DNA from 4 places in the Cobetia sp. 1CM21F genome. Region 1 is predicted to be linked to each of the others. Evidence: predicted binding sites of a transcription regulator. Region 1 holds the regulator's gene; each other region holds the start of a gene.

The links. Region 1 encodes FNR, which switches genes on or off when oxygen is low (the NO sensors DNR and NnrR bind a similar motif). Its sites were predicted from a motif close to TTGATNTANATCAA; they were not measured.
Region 2: a site for FNR is predicted at 2,673-2,686, ahead of MSG32_RS08480 (OmpW family outer membrane protein). Genes of this name have one in related genera too.
Region 3: a site for FNR is predicted at 2,959-2,972, ahead of clpB (ATP-dependent chaperone ClpB). Genes of this name have one in related genera too.
Region 4: a site for FNR is predicted at 1,583-1,596, ahead of adhP (alcohol dehydrogenase AdhP). Genes of this name have one in related genera too.

Annotation. Positions count from the first base shown of each region.
Region 1 covers NZ_JALNTQ010000003.1:120,406-126,443, reverse strand. The annotation lists gene MSG32_RS11880 (cbb3-type cytochrome c oxidase subunit I) at 1-1,113, shown strand, start outside; gene MSG32_RS11875 (cbb3-type cytochrome c oxidase subunit II) at 1,110-1,727, shown strand; gene MSG32_RS11870 (hypothetical protein) at 1,753-2,031, shown strand; gene fnr (fumarate/nitrate reduction transcriptional regulator Fnr) at 2,321-3,070, shown strand; gene MSG32_RS11860 (fatty acid cis/trans isomerase) at 3,287-5,785, opposite strand.
Region 2 covers NZ_JALNTQ010000002.1:666,561-672,598, forward strand. The annotation lists gene MSG32_RS08465 (cytochrome ubiquinol oxidase subunit I) at 1-47, opposite strand, end outside; gene MSG32_RS08470 (lipopolysaccharide kinase InaA family protein) at 634-1,497, shown strand; gene MSG32_RS08475 (OmpW family outer membrane protein) at 1,859-2,452, shown strand; gene MSG32_RS08480 (OmpW family outer membrane protein) at 2,800-3,540, shown strand; gene MSG32_RS08485 (DMT family transporter) at 3,679-4,677, opposite strand; gene MSG32_RS08490 (PLP-dependent aminotransferase family protein) at 4,834-6,038, shown strand, end outside.
Region 3 covers NZ_JALNTQ010000008.1:6,200-12,237, reverse strand. The annotation lists gene MSG32_RS17020 (outer membrane protein assembly factor BamD) at 118-909, opposite strand; gene rluD (23S rRNA pseudouridine(1911/1915/1917) synthase RluD) at 1,016-1,969, shown strand; gene pgeF (peptidoglycan editing factor PgeF) at 2,009-2,785, shown strand; gene clpB (ATP-dependent chaperone ClpB) at 3,116-5,764, shown strand.
Region 4 covers NZ_JALNTQ010000003.1:362,712-368,749, forward strand. The annotation lists gene MSG32_RS12815 (aldehyde dehydrogenase family protein) at 1-1,485, shown strand, start outside; gene adhP (alcohol dehydrogenase AdhP) at 1,818-2,846, shown strand; gene MSG32_RS12825 (pyridoxamine 5'-phosphate oxidase family protein) at 3,021-3,512, opposite strand; gene MSG32_RS12830 (CreA family protein) at 3,689-4,180, opposite strand; gene MSG32_RS12835 (DOPA 4,5-dioxygenase family protein) at 4,295-4,636, opposite strand; gene MSG32_RS12840 (sulfite exporter TauE/SafE family protein) at 4,751-5,521, opposite strand; gene MSG32_RS12845 (succinylglutamate desuccinylase/aspartoacylase family protein) at 5,755-6,038, shown strand, end outside.

The DNA of each region.
Region 1 (6,038 bases):
GTCGATCTCCTGATGACCCTCGCCTGGCTGGCCGTGGCGTGGGTCTTCTTCACAATGCTGGAACAGCGCACGCTGCGCCGCCTGCCGGTGGCCTGCTGGTACTTCATCGCCGGCCTGATGCTGGTGTTGATACAGCATGTGCTGATCTCGCTCAGCGTGCCGGTCGGCCTGCTGGAATCGATACCGCTCTTCACGGGCAGCCTCGAGGCACTGATTCAGCGCTGGCAGGCAGGGCCACTCCCCGGCGGCATGTTCGCATTCGGCCTCATTGCCTTGCTCCATCACATGGTCACGAGCCGCTCGCGGCTGCCGCTCTACTCGCATCGGCTGGCGACCACCAGCTTCTGGATGCTGGTGCTGCTGGTGACATGGGGAGGTGCTCCGCTGCTGTTCGCGAGCGCCCTGCCGGCCTGGAGCCAGACGCTGGGCATGGCGATGGGCATCCTGCTGCTGGCGCCGGGGCTGGCACTCAGCCTCAATGGCCTGATGACACTCAAGGAGAATTGGCACTCATTGCGCCGGGATCCGCTGATCTGCCTGCTGGCGGCAGCTCTGGTCAGCTTCGCCCTCGCGGTTCTTGAATACAGCCTGCTGTCACTGCCGACCCTCAATGCCCTGACCTTCAGTGCCGCCAACAGTCTGTCGCCGGCAGCAAGCCTGGGGGTGGTCGCGACAGTCGCCATCGTGATGGCCTATCACCTGCTGCCCCCGATGCGCTCCCTCGCGCTGCTCAAGACTCATGCCCTGCTGGTCATCATCGGCACCCTGCTGTGCGTTGCCGCCAGCTGGGCGACCACGCTGCTTCAAGGCAGCATGTGGCATGTGCTGGCAGATGACGGCAGGCCGCTATACACCTTGAGCGAGGTGCTGGAAGCGGCCCGCATGCCGATGATGATCTCGCTGGGCGGGCTCGCCTGCTGGGCGCTCGGCTTGCTGCTGATGCTCCTCAATGTGATGCGCACCCTGGCTGATCAAAAGAGCGAACGCCAAGCCGCTCATGAGCGCCAGCACCTGAGCTCCGGCTCGCACAAGGCATCATCAGAGTCTGCCATGCACTCTGCGTCCCCCTCTACCACGCCCCCTGCCACATCCTCGGGAGGGCACTACGCATGAGACATGTCCTGCTCGAACGTCACGCCGGCCTGATGACGGCACTATGCCTGCTCACCATGAGCCTCGGCGCCCTTGCCCAGCTGGTGCCGCTCGGGGCTCACCCCAGCCTCGCCAGCGCACCCGAAGACCTCAAACCGCTGAGCGCCCTGGCGCTGGAGGGCCAGCGCATCTACCAACGCGAGGGCTGTCAGCAATGCCACACACGCATGGTGCGCGATCTACCGGGCGATACGGCGCGCCACGGCGCTGCGACGACCACCCGGGCGCGCTACTACGACCGCCCTTCGCTGTGGGGCGTCGAGCGCTGGGGGACGGATTTGAGCAAGCTGCCTGCGCAGCATGACGATGCCTGGCAGCGTCTGCATCTGAATGACCCGCGCAGTCAGGTGCCGGGCTCAGCGATGCCCGCCTACCCGTGGCTGTTCGAGCGGGCGTTGAGCGGCGAAGGCATCGCGGCACGCATGCGAGCCCTGCAAGGCCTGGGCGTGCCCTACGCGGAAGACGAGATTCTCGCCGCCCCCAATGACGTGCGTGGCACTGCCGAAATCACGGCGCTGCTCGCCTACCTGCAGCAGGCCGCCCCCGCGAGCGACATCGCCAGCCGCGACCCATGACAGGACACCGCACAGGAGACACGACATGAATCTGCTGGAGACAACTGGACTCCCCCTGTTCTGGAATCTGTGGGTGCTGGCCCTCACGCTGGGTAGCCTGGTGCTGTTCGCCATGCTGGCCCTGGGCAGTCTTTCGCGCGCCGCCAGCGCTGACAGCGACGAGCGCGAAGGCGATGGCCCCATGCAGGAACATCGCATCAACGGCGTACGTCAGCCTGACACACCAGCGCCACGCGCCTGGGGCATACTGGCACTGGCGACGCTGGCCGCCGCACTGATCCTGCTGCTCGGCGCAGCTGGCTGAGGCAGGTCGTCGCGGTATGGTCATGCGGGGCCAACCAGGCCTAAAGTTCACACACCTTGCAACGCCCATGGGTTGGGCAGGATAATGAATTAATAAAATCTAATATTATGGCGTCACGAAATTGCACTGCCCCAGCCGATGAGCGCTCAGACCCTGGCCGCTCGATTCACATCGACTGAGCAGGGTCGCGGCGGGCGACAAGGCCCCGCCCCACCGTTCGTTGCGCCCGAAAGACCCCTCCCGCTGCCCTGCCCCAGGGGTAGCGGTGACATTCCTCAGGAGAGTCACCATGACGGCCAATGCACAGGCATCACACCGCTTGCGCGCCCATGAAGCCCGCTGCCAGACCTGTTCGCTGAGTTCACTGTGCCTGCCACTGGCACTGAACATGGAAGATATCGACCAGTTTGACGCCATCATCCGCCGTCGCGCGCCACTCAGAAAAGGGGAAGTGCTCTTCACCCAGGGCGATGCCTTCGATTGCGTCTTCACGGTGCGCTCCGGAAGTCTCAAGCAGATCACCAATGAAAACAGCGGCATGGAGCAGCTGACCGGCTTCTACCTGCCCAGCGAGCTGGCCGGGCTCGATGCCATCGACAGCAATTGCTATCCCGGCACCGCCGTGGCGCTGGAGACCACCACCGTCTGCGAGATTCCCTTCGACCGCCTCAATGCGCTCTCGGAGCAGATGCCGGAACTGAGAACCCAGCTGTTCAAGAGCCTGAGCAAGGAGTTGCACGAAGATCGCCGCATGATGATGCTGCTGTCGCGCAAGACAGCCGATGAGCGGCTGGCGAGCTTCCTGGTCAACCTGTCACAGCGCTTCCGTCGTCGTGGCTATTCGCCGTACAGCTTCCGCCTCTCGATGGCACGCGCCGATATCGGCAACTATCTGGGGCTTGCCGTCGAAACCATCAGCCGTATCCTGACCCGCTTCCAGACCCAGGGGCTGGTCGACATTCGTGCCCGCGAGGTGCATATCCTGCATCTGGATGGCCTGATCGAACTGGCCGAAGGCGAGTGTCAGGGCGGTCGCTGATGACGCCTGCTGACAGCACATCACGCTGAGCGACACTGCGCTGATCCGCCGCCAGGGCGCCATGTCGGCACCACACAAGACAGAAGCCCGCCACGCAATTTGCGTGGCGGGCTTCTTCTTTCTGTCAGGCCAGTCGTCAGTCGTCCTGACAACCCTGACAGTCCTGGCAGCCCAGACAGTCATGACAATAGGGCTTGTCTCGGCCTTCGCTGGCGATCAGCGGTTCTCGAGGCGGTTATAGTCCAGCAGGCCCGCTTCGACAGGGCGATCAGCATAGTTGGTGCGCAGCACGCTGTCGGAGAACTCCCAGAAGCGCGGATCAGTCCGGCGTACCCCGATATCGGCCTGCAGGGCGCGATAGTCCTCTTCGGTCTCGAGTGCCGCCACCCGCTCTGCCAGCCCCGTCAGGGTGTCAGGCGTCAGACGCCAGAAGGCATTCGGGTAATCGCCCGCCACGCCCCGCAAGACATCGAGAGTGTCTTCCTCAGGACGGCGATTTTTCTCCTCATCGAACAGGCTGGTGATGTTGGCGTGGGCGGAATTGCGCAGCACGCTGTAAAGGCGTGGCGAGTCGTCAGTGCCCTCCTCCAGCGCGACGATCGTCACCTCCGGCATCAGGCTGGCCGAGACTCCCTGCACCGCAGCGAGGGCCTGCAGCTCATGTCGCACATGCTCATCCTCGACATTGCTCAGACTGCGCTCATGACCGAGTTCCGGCGCGAGGCGCTCCTGCATGCGCCGCATCAGCCCAAGGCGAGCCTGGTTCGGCGATGACAGCTCCTGCGGCGTCCAGACGATGCCACTGGGCGCATCGAACTGCGGCGGCTTCTTGAACAGCAGCTCGCCAAGGCCGGGGCTGACGTCGCGATACCAGCTGTCATGCACCGCCTGGCGCTCGCCTGCCGGCAACAGCACCAGCAGGTTGTTCTCGCCTTCCATGCGCAGGAAGTCCATGTACAGACGGGTGACCAGCTGATGGCCGAGATTGCCATAGACATCGAAGCCGGCGACCAGCAGATAGTGGATGCGCTCCAGCATCGGGTAATCGATGATCCAGCCCGTCTTGGGCACGCCACCGACCAGCCCCTTCATCACCGCCGCATTGTCGAAGTGACGATAGATGGTCAGGGCCGCGTTGGGGTTGCGCCCCTGGCCGGGGCCGTCGGTCCAGCCGCTGCCGTCCCACAGCACCCGCTCATCCAGGCGCAGATCGCCATCGAGATAGGCCTGGGACATCAGGCGCTGCTTGGCCTTGAGATAGGCGGTCTGCTTGCTCTCGAACTTGACCCAGGAGCTGATCGGCAACGCATTGCTGCTCTGCTCGGCGGGCAGGCTGAGATTCTTTCCTTCCTCGGCCAGTGTGCGTTCCACTTCCGGGTGGCTGAACATCTTCGGGTCAGTGAAACCGACCCAGAAGTGATCATTGATCACATCCACCGCGACCTGCCCGCGACAGACCGGCCCCTTGATGAAGCCCATGATGGTGTTCTGCGACTCATCCAGCATGAAGCGATAGCGTGACTCGGCCGGAATGGCCTCGAAGGTCAGGAAAGGATTCGAGGCCGTCTTGAGGTCGTAATCCGGCAGGTCATCCACCGGGTAATCCGGCGTCAGGAACAGCGCCTGCCAGCGCTTGAAGCGAGCATCATCGAGCGCATAGGGCAGATGATTCTTGGCCAGGATCGTCGCGCGCTCCTGCCACAGACGGTAATAGACCCGCGGGCGCCCGGCCTCATCATGAGGCAGGCTCGCGCGTTCATCGCCGGTGTAGGAGGCGTAGGGTGGATCGTAGGGACGGCGCGTGGAGATTCGCTTGATCGGCTCGCCCGGCGGGGTGCTGGAACGCACCAGCTTGAAGAAGATCGGCCGTCCGTCCGCGCCCTTGATGCCCGGGAAATACACATGGCTCAGGAAGAGATGCTCGTAGATATAGCGATTCATCAGGCGTTGCTTGAGGCTGTCGCCATTGAAGAAGCGCTCGGCCTGCTCGATGTGCGGCATCAGCGCCTGGGGCAGCGGTGCCGGACCGGTCATCGCGCCACCCTTGGCCAGCCAGTTCACCAGCGTGCGGTGCTCTTCATCGCTGACCTGTGGCAGGGCGTAGGGCATGCCCCAGTCAGGATGGTCTTCGGCGAACTTGTCGTAGCCCTCGACGGGGGCACACACCTGACTGCGATTGAGCGACAGGTCGAAGCGGTCTTCCGGCAGCAGGCCATCTTCCGTCACCGGCAGCGGCGCCTTGCGCTTCTGGCTGAGCGCACGGAACAGCACACTGCCCTCCAGATTGGCGGCCGGAGAGTCGAAGCGCTCATTGAGCACCGGCGAGAAGTCCATGCTGCGCCACTGCTCGGTGGTGTCCGCGTCTTCGAACATGCGCGTCAGATTGGCCGCCAGCAAGCGCGTGCCATCGTAGACCGGCGCCGGATTCATGCCGCGATCGATCCCGGCGGCCGATGACATCTTGAGCTGACAGGGAGCGTCGTAGCAGCCATGACAGACCACGCAGCGCGTCTCGATCACCGGCTTGACTTCATCCTCCCACTGACGTCCGGCAAGACTGTCGTGTGACACCACCCGCTCACGCGGTGACGCGGGGCCGAAACGCTCATCGAGCTGATGAATCGCGACGGCACTGCAGCCCCCCAACAGTAGAACGAGCACGATGCTCCAGCGCCAGCGCGGTATGCGCCACAGGCGTCGAAGTAGGTCCGGCATGGGGAACTCCAGCAAGAGGAAGGGATATCGGCAATCGGGCAGATGATGGCGAAAGGGTACCATAAGCAGGCTCACTAATTCGGCAAGACTGCCTTTCCAAGCATAGTGAACAATGATGTCAGATTTTTTTGGCGCTACCGCATCCAACTTTATTTTGACGGCGTATGACGTCATGACCCGCCTGAACGAGCTGTCTGACGCAAGCGGGTGCCACGATGTTCCTGATCCATAATTCAAAAAATACGGGCCCTGC
Region 2 (6,038 bases), on a different contig from region 1:
ATGCCGAACTGGAACCGCGACAGCTCCACGACGGTATCGGAGATCATGTCTTAACCCCTTTGCGATAAGGCGGACGGCCAGGCTGCCGTCCCTGCATGCGCTTGCCACCGACTTCGGGCGGATACATCAGGCCGACTCTCGCCGGCAAGCACACAGGCAATGGCACCGTAGCACCAAGACCTTGGTCGACATTGTCTACCCTCCCGCGCCAGTCTCCAGATGTCAGGTTGTCGCACTTATCGGGCGAATGTCGCACCCGCCACCTCCGCCAAGTGCCTGTCGTCACTGGACAACTCCGCTGCAAGCCGCATGGATGCTGAAGCGACGGGCCTCGCTGGCCTGGCGCCATCTCAACGCTGACTCTGCGCACCCCTGCGCGCGCTGCGACCATCGACCACACTGCGACGTTGCACCACGCTGCGACCGACTGGCGCACCCAAGAGCCGCCAGCCGCCGCACAGAAAGCCATCACGGCCCCGCGCCATTGACGCGCTGGGATGGAGAGTTTTGTGCCGCAGGCCTGTCACTTCCCCAGCAGGCTAACTATCATGGCCAGTCATCGCAGCGCTCACCGACAAGGATTGCCAGTGCACGCTTACCGCCTATCACCCGAGACCGTGATTCCTACCTGACATGACGCATCGCTCCCCCATTCATCCCTCTGCTGGTCACACTGCCACCACCAGCCCCAGCGCCACGGCGCCGCGCGGCCACGGCGATTACTGCGAAGCCGGCCTCGCCCGCCTGCTGGAGCAGCACGACCTCAATAGCTTCGATGCCCTATGGCAAGTGGCAGCCCACGACGTCGACGCGCCGAATCGTGAACGCGGCGGCGTCTCGACGGTTTCGCTGCTGACGCTCGAGGATGAGGACGGCAACAGCCATCGCCTCTATCTCAAGCGCCAGACCAACCACCTGGGCCGCAGCCTGGCGCGCCCGCTGGGCGAACCGACCTTCTCTCGCGAATGGCGTGCCATCCGCCACTATCACGCGCTGGGAATACCGGCAGTGGACGCCGGCTGGTACGGCGAGCGGCGTGCTGGCCGGGAATGGCGCGCCATCCTGATCACCTTCGATCTCGCCGGGCGCGATGATCTGGACCACTGGCATGAACGCTGGTCAGAGCTCGACGCCGGCATGCGCTCTCAGGTCATTACCGCCAGCGCCCGCCTCGTTCGCGAGATTCATCAGGCTGGCCTGATGCATGGCTGCCTGTTCCCCAAGCACCTCTTCCTGAGTCGCCCGCCGAGTGAGTCGCCGGACAGCACCTGGCAGATGGACGCCGTCATCATCGACCTCGAGAAGACGCGCCGCTTCGTGCTGCGCCGCCACGAGTGCCTGCGCGATCTCTACGTGCTGTGGCGCCGCCTGAAGAGCTGGCAGCACGATGAATGGCGACAATTTCTTGCCGTCTATCACGATGCGGATGCGCAGAGCGCCGAGGTCAGTCAGTGGCTGAAAGAGCTGGAAGCACGCGCCGCACGCAAGCGTCGCTGAGCCTGCAGAGCCCGGTGACGATCTTTGGCGTAGTGAGTACTAACCTCGCGCACGGCATGCGACCAAGGTCTTGGTCACCTTGCGCGAGGATGAATGGGGATGTCGCTCGAATGCGTCATCACAAGTCTCACTCGTGAGACATTAAACTTCCCTGAAATAATCGGTAACATCCGCTAACAGGACGCCTAATAAGTTTTCAAACAACGTTCTAAAAAAATGCTTGCCAAACAGAACGCTGTTTTTTATAGTTCGCAGCGTCCCCTGATCGACGCAGCCACGCAGAGCACACGGCCCAAGCCGTAGGGTAGCGAGGCACTGCTGACAGGCAGCTCACGAAGCCAAGCTTCAAGGAGAACTACACATGAAAGCTATCAAGATCCTGACCGCTACTGTTATCGCCGGCACCATGGCAATGGGCGCACAATCCGCCATGGCCTATGGCAAGGGTGACATCTTCCTGCGCGGTGGCGTTGCCAAGGTCGACGGCAAGAGCAACAACGGCAACGGTCTGATCGCCAAGGACGAGTCTGGCTTCGCCGGTTCCGTGGGCTACATGTTCCACGACAACCTGGCCATCGCCCTGCAGTCCACTGAAGAATTCAGCACTGACTGGGAAAACAGCGCCGGTGGTTTCGATCAGATGCCGATCAACCTGATGCTGCAGTACTACCCGCTGGGCGGTACTGAAGCCCGTGTCCAGCCGTACGCTGGTGTCGGCCTGAACTACACCCACTTCTCCGGTGAGTCTGCCGGTGGCCAGAGCATGGACATCGATGACAGCTACGGCGCCGCTGCCGAGCTGGGTGTGGACCTCAAGATCACCGAAGCCTGGGCCGTCAACGGCTTCGCTCGTTACGCCGACGTCAAGGCCGATACCAAGATCGCCGGTCAGGACGTGAACGACACCGAGCTGGACCCGGTCACTGTCGGTGCCGGTGTCACCTACCGCTTCTAAGTTCTTGCACGAGGCGTGAACATGCCTCCAGCGAGTACCTGGCAAGCCGTGTGATGCCGCATCATTTACTAAAGCGTCAGCGATGGAGCTCGGCAACGCCGAGCCGTCCAGGCGCCAGATGGGCATCACACACAAACGCCGCAGACCTTCGGGTCTGCGGCGTTTTCGTTGTGGGCAGCCAACGGCTACATGGCCGATCTTCGCCGGCGCGGCGCAGAAATTGACCTGGATCAACCACGTCCCTGACCAAGCAAGAACGCCCGTAAACTCTTGCCCCAGATCAAATTTCTCGAAATTCGGCTACCTAGAATGGGGGCATTGTTTCCCGCCATCCTTCAGGAGCCATCATGTCCGACGTCGTCACTCGCTCAGCCTCCCTCCCCGCGCACCTGACTTCGCGTAGCCCGCGCTCTGCAGCACGCCCGTGGCAGCTTCTGGCACTGGCAGGCCTCACCAGCCTCGCGACTCTCGGCGCCGCACCGGCCATGGCCGCCGACTCGCTGAATGCCAGCTCTCACAGCTCTCACAGCTCTCTCAACTACGGCGCCGGGCAGTTCTGGACGCGTGCGGGGGTCGCCAAGGTCTCGCCGAAGAGTGACAACGGTCGCATCGATGCCATCGGTGCCGACGTGGATGTCGATGATGACAGCGCCTTTGCCTTCACTCTCGGCTATCGCTTCACCGACACCTTCGGTATCGAGCTGCTGGCGGCGCAGGATTTCGACCACGACATCTCGCTCAATGGCCAGAAGGCCGGTTCCGTCGATCACCTGCCGCCGACCCTGACACTGCAGTACTACCCGCTTGGCGGACGTGAATCGCGCATCCAGCCTTACATCGGCGCGGGCGTCAATTACACCCACTTCTCCGATGAAACCCTCGACGATGGCACCAAACTCGAGATGGATGACAGCTGGGGCGCGGCCGCACAGATCGGTGTCGATCTGGTGATCAACGAGCACTGGGCGGCCAACGTCGCCGCCTGGTATCTGGATATCGATTCCGATGTCACCGTGGCGGGCAGCGTCAACGACAAGGTCGAGATCGACCCCATCGTGACCATGGCCGGGATCAGCTATCGCTTCTGATCAGCCACTTCCTGGCTAGCGCTTCTGACTGGCCAGAAACGACAACGCCCCGCCAGCCCATCTCGGGCCGGCGGGGCGTTGTGCTTTGTACTTGGTGCTTTGTACTTGGTGAGTTGTGAGTTGTGCGCTCGGCACGCCTCAGCGCGGGGCGGCTTGCCCACTGTTCGTTACCGAGGCCTTGGAAGTTGCTGAAGCTGTTGAGGTTGAGGGCGTTGAGGGAGTTGAAGGCGAAGGCGGCGTGACGTCCTCCGCCGGCGCCTTGCTCACCTTGCCCGGACGCGGGCGGTCCAGCACCAGGCCCAGCACCACCAGTGCCGCGCCCGCCACCATCAGCGCGGCCCACTGCTCATCGAACAGCCACCATGCCATCAGCGCGGCACACGGCGGCACCAGGAAGAAGGTGCGCGCGACCTGATGGGCCTCGCCCCGTTCCAGCATCAGCATCAGCAGCCAGATGGCACCGACCGAGATGGCGATCACCAGCCAGGCCATGGTTAGCAGCAGACGCGGCGTGGGGTCAAAGGCAAAGCTGCCGACACTGGTCGCGGCGACGACGAACACCGCGCCCGCACCGAGATACTGGAACATCAGCCCCTCGACCAGCCCCATGCGCCCGGAGACCCGCTTCTGCCACAGCGTCGAGCTGGACACGCCGATCAGCGCCACCAGGCACCAGACGAGCCCGATCAGCGGCCACTCCAGGGTGCCCGCGCCATCCTTGGCAAGCCCTGCCCCCAGCACCAGACTGACGCCAATGGCGCCACAGCCAAGCCCCGCCCACTGCTTAGCGCCCAGCCGCACGCCGAACAGCGGCAGTGACAAGGCCGCCGTCACCAGTGGATGCAGGCTGACCAGCAGCGCCGTCAGGCCCGCCGGCAGCCCCGCCTTGACCGCCGCGAACACGCCGCCCAGGTAGGCGCCATGCAACAGCATGCCAATGCCCATCTGCGCCAGACGGTCATTGCGCCGGCCCCACTGACGCGGCTTGCGGCGCAGCCATAGAATCAACCCTAGCACCGGCAGCACCAGCAGGCTGCGCACCAGCAGCAAGGTGAAGGGTTCAGCGTCCAGGGTACCGAAGCGCGCGGCGATGAAGCCGCTGGCGAACAGAAACACGAAGCAAAGTGGCATCCACATCACGCAGACTCCAGCGAGAGAAATGACAAGCGATCGGTCCGGGGGCAGGTGCAGGACGTGCACCGACGGGACCACGACATGAGCCTTCAGCTTGCCGCGAACCCTCAAGGGGGCACAAGATACAGATAATCACCATTTCAAGGGGTACAGACAGGCATGTCATCCGCCGAGCACGCTTCGTCCGCCAGCCGCCCTTCGCTTGCAGGCCCCGCTATCAACTCAACCACCAACTCAGGCGCCACAGCCGCGACGCTGCCGCGCTATCAGCAGCTGGTCGAGCGACTCAAGACCCAGATGGCGACGGGCAAACTGAGCGCAGGACAGCGCCTGCCTTCGCTCAGGCGGCAGGCGGCGCAGGCGGGGCTCGGCCTCAACAGCGTGATTCGTGCCTATGGCGAGCTGGAGGCGGCGGGCCTGATCATCGCCGAACCGCGTGCCGGCTATCGGGTCGCGCCAGCGACGCAGGCTGCTCACGATACGAATGACCTGAATACCGGCTCACAGACCAGCCCGACTTCATCTCGTCATCCCGGCGTAGCGCAGCACGGGCAGCACGGACAGCACGGGCAGCGAGAATCACATCACAGGCCGCGCGCCATCACCACACTCACCATCAGTGACCCGGCCTGGCAGGCGATGGCGAATGCCAGTGATCCGCGCCTGGCGCCGTTGGGTGCCGCTCACCCGGAGCTGGACGCCCCCGCCGTGCGACGCCTGTATCGTCTGGCGCGCACTCAGCTCGGGGCGCATGCCCAGCACCCCAGCGCCTATGCCCTGCCGCCGGGCTCGAGTGCGCTGCGCACCGCCATCGCCCAGCACCTCAGCCACCACGGCCATCCCTGTGACAGCGACGCCCTGTTGATCAGCCAGGGGGCACAGCATGGCATGTCACTGCTGCTCGGCCAGCTGCGTGCCGCCAAGGGCCGCTGTCGGGTCGGCGTCGAAGCGCCGGGCTATTTCGGCATCGTGGCCGCCATTGAAGCCCAGGGCCATCAGGCGATCGCCATTCCGGCCCGCGCGCACCAGGGACTGGATGTCGCGGCGCTCGAGCGTCTGCTCGAACATCATGATGACAAGACGCCCGCCCTGACGCTGGATGCCCTGATCGTGACCGCGGATGGCCACAATCCCCTGGGCGGGCAGCTGAGCACGCCAGATCGCCACCGCCTGCTGGCACTGGCGGCACGCCACGCCATCCTGCTGGTCGAGAACACCACCTTTGCCGAGCTGAGTTTCGATACCCGCCAGCCGTGGCTGGCCGACCTCGCCCACCGCCATGCCGACAGGCCGATGCCTGCGCTGATCAGTCTCGGATCATTTTCCAAGACGCTGGACCCCCGCACCCGCTGCGGCTGGCTGTG
Region 3 (6,038 bases), on a different contig from region 1:
GATTCTTTGCGCAAGACGCTGAAAACGCCTGAATCTAACGATTCTGGCCATGCTGGCAGCACGAAAAAGCCCGTGATCGATGATCACGGGCTTTTCGATGGTGACGCCTGCCGGTCGTCAGACCGTCAGGTCGTCAGCCTTCACGTAACGCGGCTCGAAGGTACGGCCATCCAGACGTTCGTTGTCCGGATCATTCTGGATCAGCACCTTGAGCGTCTCGCTGGCACGGTCACGCAGACCGAGGCCCAGATAGCCCTCGACCATCACGGCCAGCGCATCGCGGGTGGCAGGAGTGTTAGGGTAGTGCTCAATGACCCACTCGCCACGCTTCACGGCAGCCAGATAGGCCTGCTTGCGCAGGTAGAAATCGGCTGTCTGCAGCTCGCCGCGCGCCAGTACGTTGCGCAGATAGATGATGCGCTGACGGGAATCTGCCGCGTAGGTGCTGTTGGGGAAGCGACGTACCAGCTCACCGAAGTCGACATAGGCATCGCGTGTCGCGCCCAGGTCACGCTTGGAAATATCGATCAGATCGAGGGATTCCAGGCTGAAACGACCCGCGCTGTACGCTGCCAGTCCACGCATGTAGTAGGCATAATCGACCTGCGGGTGATCGGGGTGCAGGCGAATGAAACGGCTGGCCGCGGCGCGTGCCGCCTCCCAGTTGTCGACCTGATAATAGGCGTAGATCAGCTCCAGCTGCGACTGTTCGGCGTAGCTGCCGAACGGGAAGCGAGTATCCAGGGCTTCAAGTTGTTGCACAGCGGAGTTGAAGCGGCTGGTATCCAGGGAAACCTGGGCCTGACGATACAGGTCCTGCTCCTGAAGATCCGGTGCCGGCTCGTTGGACGCACAGCCAGCCAGCAAGGTGCTGGCCAGGGCGAGGGCAGTCAAGGGAAGGGCGCGCATCGGTTTCCTCATCTCGGGCAATCCATGGCGGGCATGCTAGAATCCGCCGATCCGCACTCACTATAAAGCAAAGGCCCTTTCGTGCGAAACGGCCTCAGAGAGCAATATGGCAGACACCATCAACCGCGAAGAGCGGATCCCGGAGGCGATGATTGGCATGCGCCTTGATCAGGCCTGCGCCGAGATCTTCTCCGACTATTCCCGCGAGCGTCTCAAGCACTGGATCAAGACCGGTGCGCTGACCCTCGACGGTGCCGCCGTCAAACCCCGCGAGAAGGTCTATGGCGGTGAACGTCTGGCCCTGACCGCCGAGCTTGAAGAAGAAGTCAGCCACGAGCCGGAAGATATCGAACTCGAGATCGTCTATGAAGACGACGACGTGCTGGTCATCAACAAGGAGCACGGCATGGTCGTGCACCCGGGCGCGGGTAACCACGATGGCACGCTGCTCAACGCCATCCTGCATCATTGTCCGGGCAATTCCATGATGCCGCGTGCCGGCATCGTGCACCGTCTCGACAAGGACACCAGCGGCCTGATGGTGGTGGCCAAGTCATTGACCGCCCAGGCGGACCTGGTCGAGCAGCTGCAGGCCCGTACCGTGTCGCGCGAGTACGATGCCGTCGTCACGGGCGTGCTGACCTCCGGTGCCACCGTGGATGCGCCCATCGGGCGTCACCCCAAGGACCGCAAGCGTCAGGCCGTCACTCACAGTGGCAAGCCGGCGGTCACCCACTTCCGCGTGGTGGAGCGTTTCCGGGGTCACACCCATATCCGCTGCAAGCTGGAAACCGGGCGTACCCACCAGATTCGCGTGCATATGGCGCACCAGCGCTATCCGCTGGTCGGAGACCCGGTCTACGGCGGGCGTCTGAAGCTGCCGCCGGGGGCCAGTGACCCGCTCAAGGAGCTGCTGCGTCAGTTCCCGCGTCAGGCACTGCATGCCCGTCGTCTCGCCTTCATCCACCCGATCACGGGCAAGGAAGTCGAATTCCGCGCCGAGATGCCGGGCGACATGCTGGTGCTGATCGACTATCTCAAGGAAGACATCGCTCGCTGAGGCGGCAGGCTCGCGCGACACGCCGCACAAGGAGAGGTTATGCACGACGAGAGTCTACGCCCGACCCTGATACTACCGGACTGGCCCGCGCCGAGCCCGGTGCAGGCCTTCGTGACCACGCGTGAGAGCGGCCCCAGCCAGGGGCCGTATGCCGGCTTCAATCCGGCGCTGCATGTCGGCGATGACCCGGCGATGGTGGCGCAGGTGCGTGAGCTGCTCGCCGCGGAGGTCGATGATGGCCGTCCGCTGGCGTGGCTGGATCAGGTGCACGGCACTCAGGTGGTGGATGCCTTCGATGTCTGCCATGGCGAGGACCGGCCGGATGCGCCGCCACGGGCGGATGCCTGCATCAGTACCGGCACCGGGCAGGCCTGTGTGGTGATGACGGCGGACTGCCTGCCGGTGCTGTTCTGTGATCGGCAGGGCACGCGCGTCGGCGTGGCGCATGCGGGTTGGCGCGGGCTGGTCGAAGGCGTGCTGGAAGCCACCATCGAGCGTCTCGGTGATGACCCCGGCGAGCTGATGGCCTGGCTGGGCCCGGCGATCTCCAATGCGCAGTTCGAGGTCGGCCCCGAGGTGCGTGATGCCTTCATCGCGGATCTGCCCGAGGCCGATGATGCCTTCGAGGCCAGCCCCTACCGGCTCGGTCACTACATGGGTGATCTCTACAAGCTGGCACGCCTGCGTCTCGAGCGTGCCGGGGTCGGTCATGTCAGTGGCGGCCACTTCTGTACCGCTTCTGAATCCCGCTTCTATTCCCACCGGCGGGATGATGGCGTGACCGGACGCCTCGCCACGGTGATCTGGCTGCGCTGAGGGGCTGATGAGGAATCTCTGATCGGGACTTGGATCAGCGCATTCCGCCAGCTCGACATGCAGTACCCACAAACGCCCCGCCAACCTGATGTCTCAGGTTGGCGGGGCGTTTCTGTGTCTGGCAAAGATGATGGCCGGCGGGGGCGGCGGGTCGTCGTCGTGGCGGCGGGAATCTGACCTGGATCAGGCAAATGCCACAACATGCTGCAGCGCGGCGAATCCTGCCTTGAAAGCCGTGCGCCAGCCCCCATCTTGAGAGTCAGATACGAAATGTTACAGGCGAAGCTCCTGAGAAAAGGAGTACCGCCATGACTCTCAGGAGAAGGCACCATGCGCATCGACAAACTCACCAGCAAGCTGCAGAACGCTCTGGCGGATGCCCAGTCGCTCGCCGTCGGGCGAGGCCACAATGAAATTTACCCGCAGCATCTGCTGCTGGCTCTGCTGGAAGACCGCGATGGCGGCCTCAAGGCACTGGTCAACAAGGCGGGCGGCGATGCCACCAGCCTGATGAGTGGCTTCAAGCGCCAGCTGGATGACCTGCCCACCGTGTCCCAGTTCGACGGCAATGTCGCGCCCTCGCAGGCCCTCGGCAAGCTTCTGAATCTGGCCGATCGTGAAGCGCAGAAGCGCGGCGATCAATACATCGCCTCCGAGCTCGCGCTGCTGGCCGCGCTGGAGCTGGGCGGTGATCTCGGCAAGCTGTTCACCTCCTCGGGCATCAAGAAGCCCGCTCTGACCTCCGCCATCGATGCCTTGCGCGGTGGTGAAGCCGTGGGTGACGCCGATGCCGAGAACAATCGTGAAGCGCTCAACAAGTACACCCTGGATCTGACCGAGCGCGCGCGGGACGGCAAGCTCGATCCGGTGATCGGGCGCGATGAGGAAATTCGCCGCACGATCCAGGTGCTGCAGCGTCGCACCAAGAACAACCCGGTGCTGATCGGTGAGCCCGGCGTCGGCAAGACCGCCATCGTCGAAGGGCTGGCCAGCCGTATCGTCAATGGCGAGGTGCCGGAAGGTCTCAAGAACAAGCGCGTGCTGTCTCTCGACATGGGCTCGCTGCTGGCGGGGGCCAAGTTCCGCGGCGAATTCGAGGAGCGCCTCAAGTCGGTGCTGAAGGAGCTGGCGCAGGAAGAAGGCCAGGTCATCCTGTTCATCGACGAGCTGCACACCATGGTCGGCGCGGGCAAGGCCGAAGGCGCGATGGATGCCGGCAACATGCTCAAGCCGGCGCTGGCGCGTGGCGAGCTGCACTGTGTCGGTGCCACCACGCTTGACGAGTATCGTCAGTACATCGAAAAGGACGCCGCGCTGGAGCGCCGCTTCCAGAAGGTGCAGGTCGACCAGCCCAGCGAGGAAGACACCATCGCCATCCTGCGTGGCCTGAAGGAACGCTATGAGGTGCATCACGGGGTCGACATCACCGACAGTGCCATCATCGCCGCCGCGCGGTTGTCATCGCGCTACATCACGGACCGCCAGCTGCCGGACAAGGCGATCGACCTGATCGATGAGGCCGCGTCACGCATCCGCATGGAGCTGGATTCCAAGCCGGAGGAGATGGACCGTCTCGACCGCCGCCTGATCCAGCTCAAGATGGAGCGTGAAGCGCTGAAGAAGGAAACCGACGAGGCGGCGCTCAAGCGCCTCGGGGCGCTTGAGGACCAGATCTCGGAGCTGGAGCGGGAATACGCCGACCTCGATGAAGTCTGGAAGGCCGAAAAGTCCAGCATCCAGGGCGCGGCCCAGTTCAAGGCCGAGCTGGAGCAGGCGCGTATCGATCTGGAGCAGGCGCGCCGCGCCGGCGACCTCAGCCGCATGTCGGAACTGCAGTACGGCGTGATTCCGGGACTCGAGAAGCAGATCAGCGAAGCCGGCGAAGGCGAGGCGGATACCTCCGCCCACGTGCTGCTGCGCTCCAATGTCACCGAGGAGGAGATTGCCGAGGTCGTCTCGCGCTGGACCGGCATTCCGGTCGCCAAGATGCTCGAAGGCGAGCGTGACAAGCTGCTGCGCATGGAAGAGGCGCTGCACGAGAAGGTGATCGGCCAGGACGAGGCGGTGATCGCGGTGTCCAATGCGGTGCGTCGCTCACGCGCTGGGCTGTCGGACCCGAATCGTCCCAACGGCTCCTTCCTGTTCCTCGGCCCGACCGGTGTCGGCAAGACGGAGCTCTGCAAGTCACTGGCCAACTTCCTGTTCGACACCGAAGAGGCGATGGTGCGCATCGACATGTCCGAGTTCATGGAGAAGCACTCCGTGGCCCGCTTGATCGGCGCGCCTCCCGGCTATGTCGGCTATGAAGAGGGCGGCTATCTGACCGAGGCCGTGCGCCGCAAGCCGTACTCCGTGCTGCTGCTCGACGAGGTCGAGAAGGCCCATCCGGATGTCTTCAACATCCTGCTGCAGGTGCTGGAAGATGGCCGCCTGACCGATGGTCAGGGGCGCACCGTCGACTTCCGCAACACCGTGATCGTGATGACCTCCAATCTGGGCTCGGAAATGATCCAGCGCATGAGCGGCCTCAATGGCGAGCTGGCGGAAGGCGAGGGCAGTACGGAAAGCGCCGATGAGCGTGCCGAGCGCAAGGCGGCCTTCCAGTACGACGACATGAAGACGGCGGTGATGGAAGTCGTCGGCAATCACTTCCGCCCGGAGCTGATCAACCGCATCGATGAAGTGGTCGTGTTCCATGCGCTGGGACAGGCGCAGATCGCCTCCATCGCGGGCATCCAGCTTGAGCGTCTCAAGGCGCGTCTGGCCGAGCGCGATCTCGGTTTCGAGATTACCGACCCGGCGATGGCATTGCTGGCCAAGGCCGGCTTCGATCCGGTCTATGGCGCTCGCCCGCTCAAGCGCGCCATCCAGAGCCGCATCGAGAACCCGCTGGCCCAGGCTCTGCTGGGCGGTGACTTCATGCCCGGTGACGTCATCCATGTCGGCGAAGAGGGCGGGGAGCTGACCTTCACGCGCTGATTCGTGCGCCCGTGAGTGACGCCCCACCGTGACGGAAGCACGCCCTTCCGCTTGCGGTGGGGCGTTTTGGTGTCTGCCGCCCGGGCGCAAAAAGACAACCCGGTGTGAGGCAGGCTGAAATTCACGAAGCAGAAAATTGCGAATTTATCGCCATTGGTGAGGTTTTACGCACGCTTATGGCCGGATTCGTTGTTATCGGTGTGGCATTTGGCGCAGGCGGCGCACACTGGCGTAAGGTTGAGTTGACAGCCCCTTGCGGCTGTTGGACTCTTGA
Region 4 (6,038 bases), 240 kb from region 1:
GTCACGTTCAAGGATATCTACGGCAACTATATCGGCGGTCGCTTCGTCGAGCCGGTGAAGGGTGAGTACTTCGACAATGTCAGCCCGGTGACGGGCGAGGCCTTCTGCCGTATCCCGCGTTCGAGCGCGGAGGATATCGACCTCGCGCTGGACGCCGCCCACAAGGCAGCCGCTGCCTGGGGCAAGACCTCGGTGCAGGAGCGCTCCAACATCCTGCTCAAGATCGCGGATCGCATCGAGCAGAACCTCGAGATGCTGGCCGTCGCCGAGACCTGGGACAACGGCAAGGCGGTGCGCGAGACGCTGAACGCCGATATCCCGCTGGCGGCGGACCACTTCCGTTACTTCGCCGGTTGCCTGCGCTCCCAGGAAGGCACCGCGGCGGACATCGATGCCAATACCGTCTCCTATCACTTCCATGAGCCGCTGGGTGTGGTCGGGCAGATCATCCCGTGGAACTTCCCGATCCTGATGGCGGCCTGGAAGCTCGGCCCGGCGCTGGCGGCCGGCAACTGCGTGGTGCTCAAGCCGGCGGAGCAGACCCCGGCCTCGATTCTGGTGCTCGCGGAGCTGGTCGGTGACCTGCTGCCGGCGGGCGTGCTCAATATCGTCAACGGCTACGGGGCCGAGGCCGGTCAGGCGCTGGCGACCAGCAAGCGCATCGCCAAGATCGCCTTCACCGGCTCCACTCCCGTGGGTTCGCACATTCTCAAGTGCGCCGCCGACAGCATCATCCCCTCCACGGTGGAGCTGGGCGGCAAGTCGCCCAACATCTACTTCGCCGACATCATGAATGCCGAACCCGAGTTCATCGACAAGGCCGCCGAAGGCCTGGTGCTGGCGTTCTTCAATCAGGGCGAGGTGTGCACCTGCCCGTCACGCGCCCTGATCCAGGAAAGCATCTACGACGACTTCATGGCCCGGGTGATGGAGCGCGTGAAGACCATCAAGCGCGGCAACCCGCTGGACACCGACGTGCAGGTCGGCGCCCAGGCTTCCCGCGAGCAGTTCGACAAGATCATGTCCTACATGGATGTCGCCCGTGAGGAAGGCGCCGAGGTGCTCACCGGTGGCAGCAGCGAGCAGCTGGAGAACGAGCTGGCCAACGGCTATTACATCCAGCCGACCCTGCTCAAGGGCAACAACTCGATGCGTGTCTTCCAGGAGGAGATCTTCGGGCCGGTGGTGGCCGTCACCACCTTCCGTGACGAGGCCGAGGCGCTGGCCATCGCCAATGACACCGAATTCGGTCTCGGCGCCGGTGTCTGGAGCCGCGACATGAACGTCGCCTTCCGCATGGGGCGCGGCATCCAGGCCGGTCGCGTGTGGACCAACTGCTACCACCAGTATCCCGCCCATGCCGCCTTCGGTGGCTACAAGAAATCCGGTGTCGGTCGCGAGACCCACAAGATGGCACTGGAGCACTACCAGCAGACCAAGAACCTGCTGGTCAGCTACGACATCAATCCGCTCGGCTTCTTCTAGGCCTGTCTGGCAGCGCCACCGCGACTGGTGGTGCTGCACGCCTCCCGCGATTCTTGCTTGAGAAAATGACATCGATGCCCGCGCCAGATCCGATTGCTTGATCTGGCGCAGGGCAGGGAGCGCTGCGTCCGGTTTCAATGGAGAGGCAAGCTTGGCGCTGGTCTGAGCGCAGGCATGGGCGCTGGAAAAAACGCCGGCATGGGCGCTGGCGCATGCAGGCGCAAGCCCACACTCTACGCCGCAACTCTCCGCCGCAACTCTGCTGGTTCGTCTGTCTTGAATGTCCGTCTTTCTTGAATGTTCGTCAGTCTTCAATGGATGAGGAGTACGTCATGGATAACAGCATGAAAGCCGCCGTGGTACGTGAATTCGGTGCACCGCTGGTGATCGAGGAGGTCGCGGTACCGCGACCGGGACGTGGCGAGATTCTGGTCGAGGTCGCCGCCTCCGGGGTCTGTCATACCGACCTGCACGCCGCGCATGGCGACTGGCCGGTGAAACCCAATCCACCGTTCATTCCCGGCCATGAGGGCGTCGGTACCATCGCCGCGGTGGGCGAGGGCGTCACCCACGTCAAGGAAGGCGACCGTGTCGGGGTGCCCTGGCTCTACTCGGCCTGCGGCCACTGCGAGCATTGCCTGGGTGGCTGGGAGACGCTGTGCGAGAGCCAGCAGAATACCGGCTACTCGGTGAATGGCGGCTTTGCCCAGTTCACGCTGGCGGACGCAGGCTACGTCGGCCGACTGCCGGACAGCGTGGGCTTCGTGGAGATCGCGCCGGTGCTGTGCGCCGGGGTCACGGTCTACAAGGGACTCAAGATGACCGACACCCGCCCCGGCCAGTGGGTGGTGATCTCGGGCATCGGCGGGCTGGGACATATGGCGGTGCAGTATGCACGCGCCATGGGCCTGAACGTGGCGGCGGTGGATGTGGATGATGCCAAGCTGGAACTGGCCCGCCGTCTGGGTGCGACCGTGACCGTCAATGCCATGAAGGAAGACCCGGCGAGCGTCATCAAGCGCGAGATCGGCGGCGCGCATGGGGCGCTGGTGACGGCGGTGTCGCCCAAGGCCTTCGATCAGGCCCAGAACATGCTGCGCCGTGGCGGCACCCTGGTGCTCAACGGCCTGCCGCCGGGCGACTTCCCGCTGCCGATCTTCTCCACCGTGCTCAATGGCATCACGGTGCGTGGTTCCATCGTCGGCACGCGTCAGGACCTGCAGGAGGCGCTGGACTTCGCCGCGGAAGGCAAGGTCGCCGCCACCGTGCAGACCGGCAAGCTCGAGGACATCAACGACATCTTCGGACGCATGATCGACGGCAAGATCGAAGGGCGCATCGTGCTCGACATGAAGGCCTGAGGCGTTCGCTGGCCTGAATCCTCACCACCGATGACAGGCCTGCTGGAAGCGGCAGGCTGCCAGACACGACAACGCCAGCCCGAGGGCTGGCGTTGTCGTGTCTGGCATGGCCGTGTGCGTTGACTCTCACGCGGGCACTGCAAAGAGCTCTCTCTGACGAGCTCGGGCTTTAGCTTACACCGTGCCGAATTTCTCGTTCTCGCCCATGTCCGGGGTGTGGTCCTTGTCGAGGTTGGCACGCGCCACCTCGTAGAGCTGATAGGCCTTGCTCTCCTTGGCCTTCCAGTGCTCACCGGATTGCACCGAGATCTCCAGCAGGGTGACGTCGGGGTCATCCTTGCCTTCCGGGAACCAGGCGGCCACGAACGGGTTCCAGAACTTGTCGATCAGGCCCTGATCGCGGTGCAGATTGGCATGACCGCTCAGCGACACGTAGACGCCATCATCCTGATCGGAAAAGCTCAGGCAGACCTCGCTGTCCTTCCTGGCCTCAAACACCTTCTCGGCGCTGGCGCGGGTGAAGAACCACAGGGTGCCGTCGTAGTCATCCTGCACCAGATGCATCGGGCGGGCGTGGGGCATGCCGTCGCCTTGCGTCACCAACATGCCGACCTTCACATCCTTGATCAGCTTCCAGATCTTCTGCTTGTGCTCCGGGCTCGACATCGTGTGTCACTCCTTTGCGTCATGCGAATGAAAATCCGGCTGGCTAGCCGTTGCACAAGACCTTGGAGCGACACCCCACAACTTCAAGGGATGATGGTGAAGCTTTCGCTTGATGAGTCAGGGCTTGATTAATCAGAGCTTGATGAGTCGGCGCTTGATTCAGGCGCCGAGGCGACTCACTGCGCTGCCGGTGCCTGCCAGGCGTCGCTGCCCCACAGCGGCACGCTGCTCAGTGCATGCTTGAAGCTGCCACTGGTTTCCTTGGTGCTGTAGGCGATATAGAGCAGGCTCTGGGAGTCGCGATCCAGAATGCGACGAATCTTGAGGCTCTTGAGCAGCACGCTCTTGGACTTGCGATAGACCTCCTCGCCACTCTTGGAGGTATCGATGTCGGCGATCATCTCCGCCGTGATCGGGCCGGTCTGGCGGCAGGCGATGCTCATGTCGGAGGGATCGGAGAAGTCGAGGTCCGCCTCGATGTTGCTCAGATGGCAGGTCACGCCCGGCACCTTGGGGTCGATCAGGCTCTCGATCTTGATGTCCTTGGTGGTGAACAGGCCCAGCGAGACATCCCCGACCTCGTTGTCATCACAGCCGGCCAACAGCAGGCCTGAGGCGATCACACCCAGCAGGGCAGCACGAGAGGGAAGGCGGCGCAGTCGCGTCATGGGGGCATCCTTGAGTCAGTGGTGTCAGGCGATGATAGCGTGTCAGACCCGCGGTGGGCGTCAACCATCGTCCGGGTCTCAATGCTTGCCGCGGGCTCAATGCTTGCCGCGGTCTCACTCGCTGGCGAAGGCAGCGAGATTCAGCGTATGCGAGTTGCCCAGCCACATCACGCCCTGGGTGTGATCGAAGAGGTCATCGCCGGTGCCGGCGTGCACGAAGATATCCAGCGAGCCGCGGTTGAGTGCCAGCCACGGGATGATGCGCCCGAATTCCTCAGGCAGGAAGGACAGCTGACAGCTCCACAGCGGGTGCGGGCCGACCGGTTGCTGGTGGAAGCGCCCGACGCGCAGCGTGAAGCGCTGTTCGGCCTGGGCCGCCAGTTCGCGAGCGGCGGCCAGGCTCTGCTCATCGGTGTAATAGAGATGGGCGTGGTAGTAGCTGATGTGGTGTGTCATGGCGTTGTCTCGATCGTTCTCAAGGGGGCTTCCAGCGCTCGGTCTCAAGGGCCGTACCGGGAGTTTCAATGGCTGGCGGCAGTGATCGTCAGGGCGTGATGGGCCTTGTGGCCGTCAGCCCCAGGCCTTGTAGATCAGCTGCACACCCACCAGCGCCATCGCGATGATGATCAGGCGGAAGAACAGCTTCTCGTTGACGCGGGATTGCAGCCACAGGCCGCTTCTGACCCCCGCCCAGGCCACCGGCACCAGCAGCAGCGAGGTGGAGAGGCTGGTGAGGTTGATCTCGCCCAGCGCCACGTAGGGGCCCAGTTTCATCAGGTTCATGCCAGCGAAGATGATCACCGTGGTGGCAATGAAGGTCTCCTTGGGGTGCTGGCGCGGAATCATGTACAGGTTGTAGGGCGGGGCGCCGGCGTGGGCGAAGAAGCTGGTGAAGCCGGCGGTGGCTCCGGCAGGAATGGCCAGCCAGCGGGGCAGCGGTTTGCTGGCTGTCGGTTTGAACAGCATATAGGCGGCGAACAGCAGAGAGATGACGCCCAGCAGCCCGCGAATCATGTTCTCGTCCAGCTCATCGAACAGCACCACGCCCACCGCGATGCCGATGGCGGCGCTGGGCAGGATGATGCGCACCTCCGACCACAGCTGCTTGCCCCACCAGGCGCGGGAGCTCAGGAAGTCCATCACCAGCAACAGCGGCAGCAGGATACCGGCGGCTTCCAGCGGCCCGATGGCCAGCGCCATCAGCGGCACCGAGAGCGAGCCGAAGCCACCGGCGAAGCCGCCCTTGGAGATGCCGGTCAGGTAGGTCGAGAAGATGATCGCGCTCCAGGCCAGCGCAGAGTAATCGGGCAGTGTCAGCAGGGCATCGAGAGAATCGGTCACGGGCATCTCATGTCGAGAGGGCGGGCAAGGTGAGTCGTGAAGGCCCATTGTTGAACAATTCTGGCCGCGCTTCATCCCGACACGCTGCAATGAAGTCTTTCCCTTGGCGCACCAATGCGCTAAAAGGCGCATGTCGCACAGTGTTTTCTTTCGAGACACTGGGCGAGTAGCCTGATCTGGCGGGCATGTCGCAGTGCCTGCCGCTCGTTGGTCGAACAATCTCTGAGGTGGCGATGTCACGCGCTCCATTTGAAATCAGCGGTACCCGCATCGCGCCGGGAACGCGGGCCCAGGTCGATGTGCCTGTCGCCAAGCTCTACACCCATGCGCCGCTGCACATCCCCGTCGAGGTGGTGCATGGTCGCCAGCCCGGCCCGGTGCTGCTGGTGTGCGGTGCCATCCACGGTGACGAGATCAACGGCGTCGAGATCGTGCGTCGGCTGCTCAAGAGTTCCAGCCTTTCGCGGCTGCGCGGCACCCTGATCGCGGTGCCCATTGTCAACGTGTTCGGTTTCGT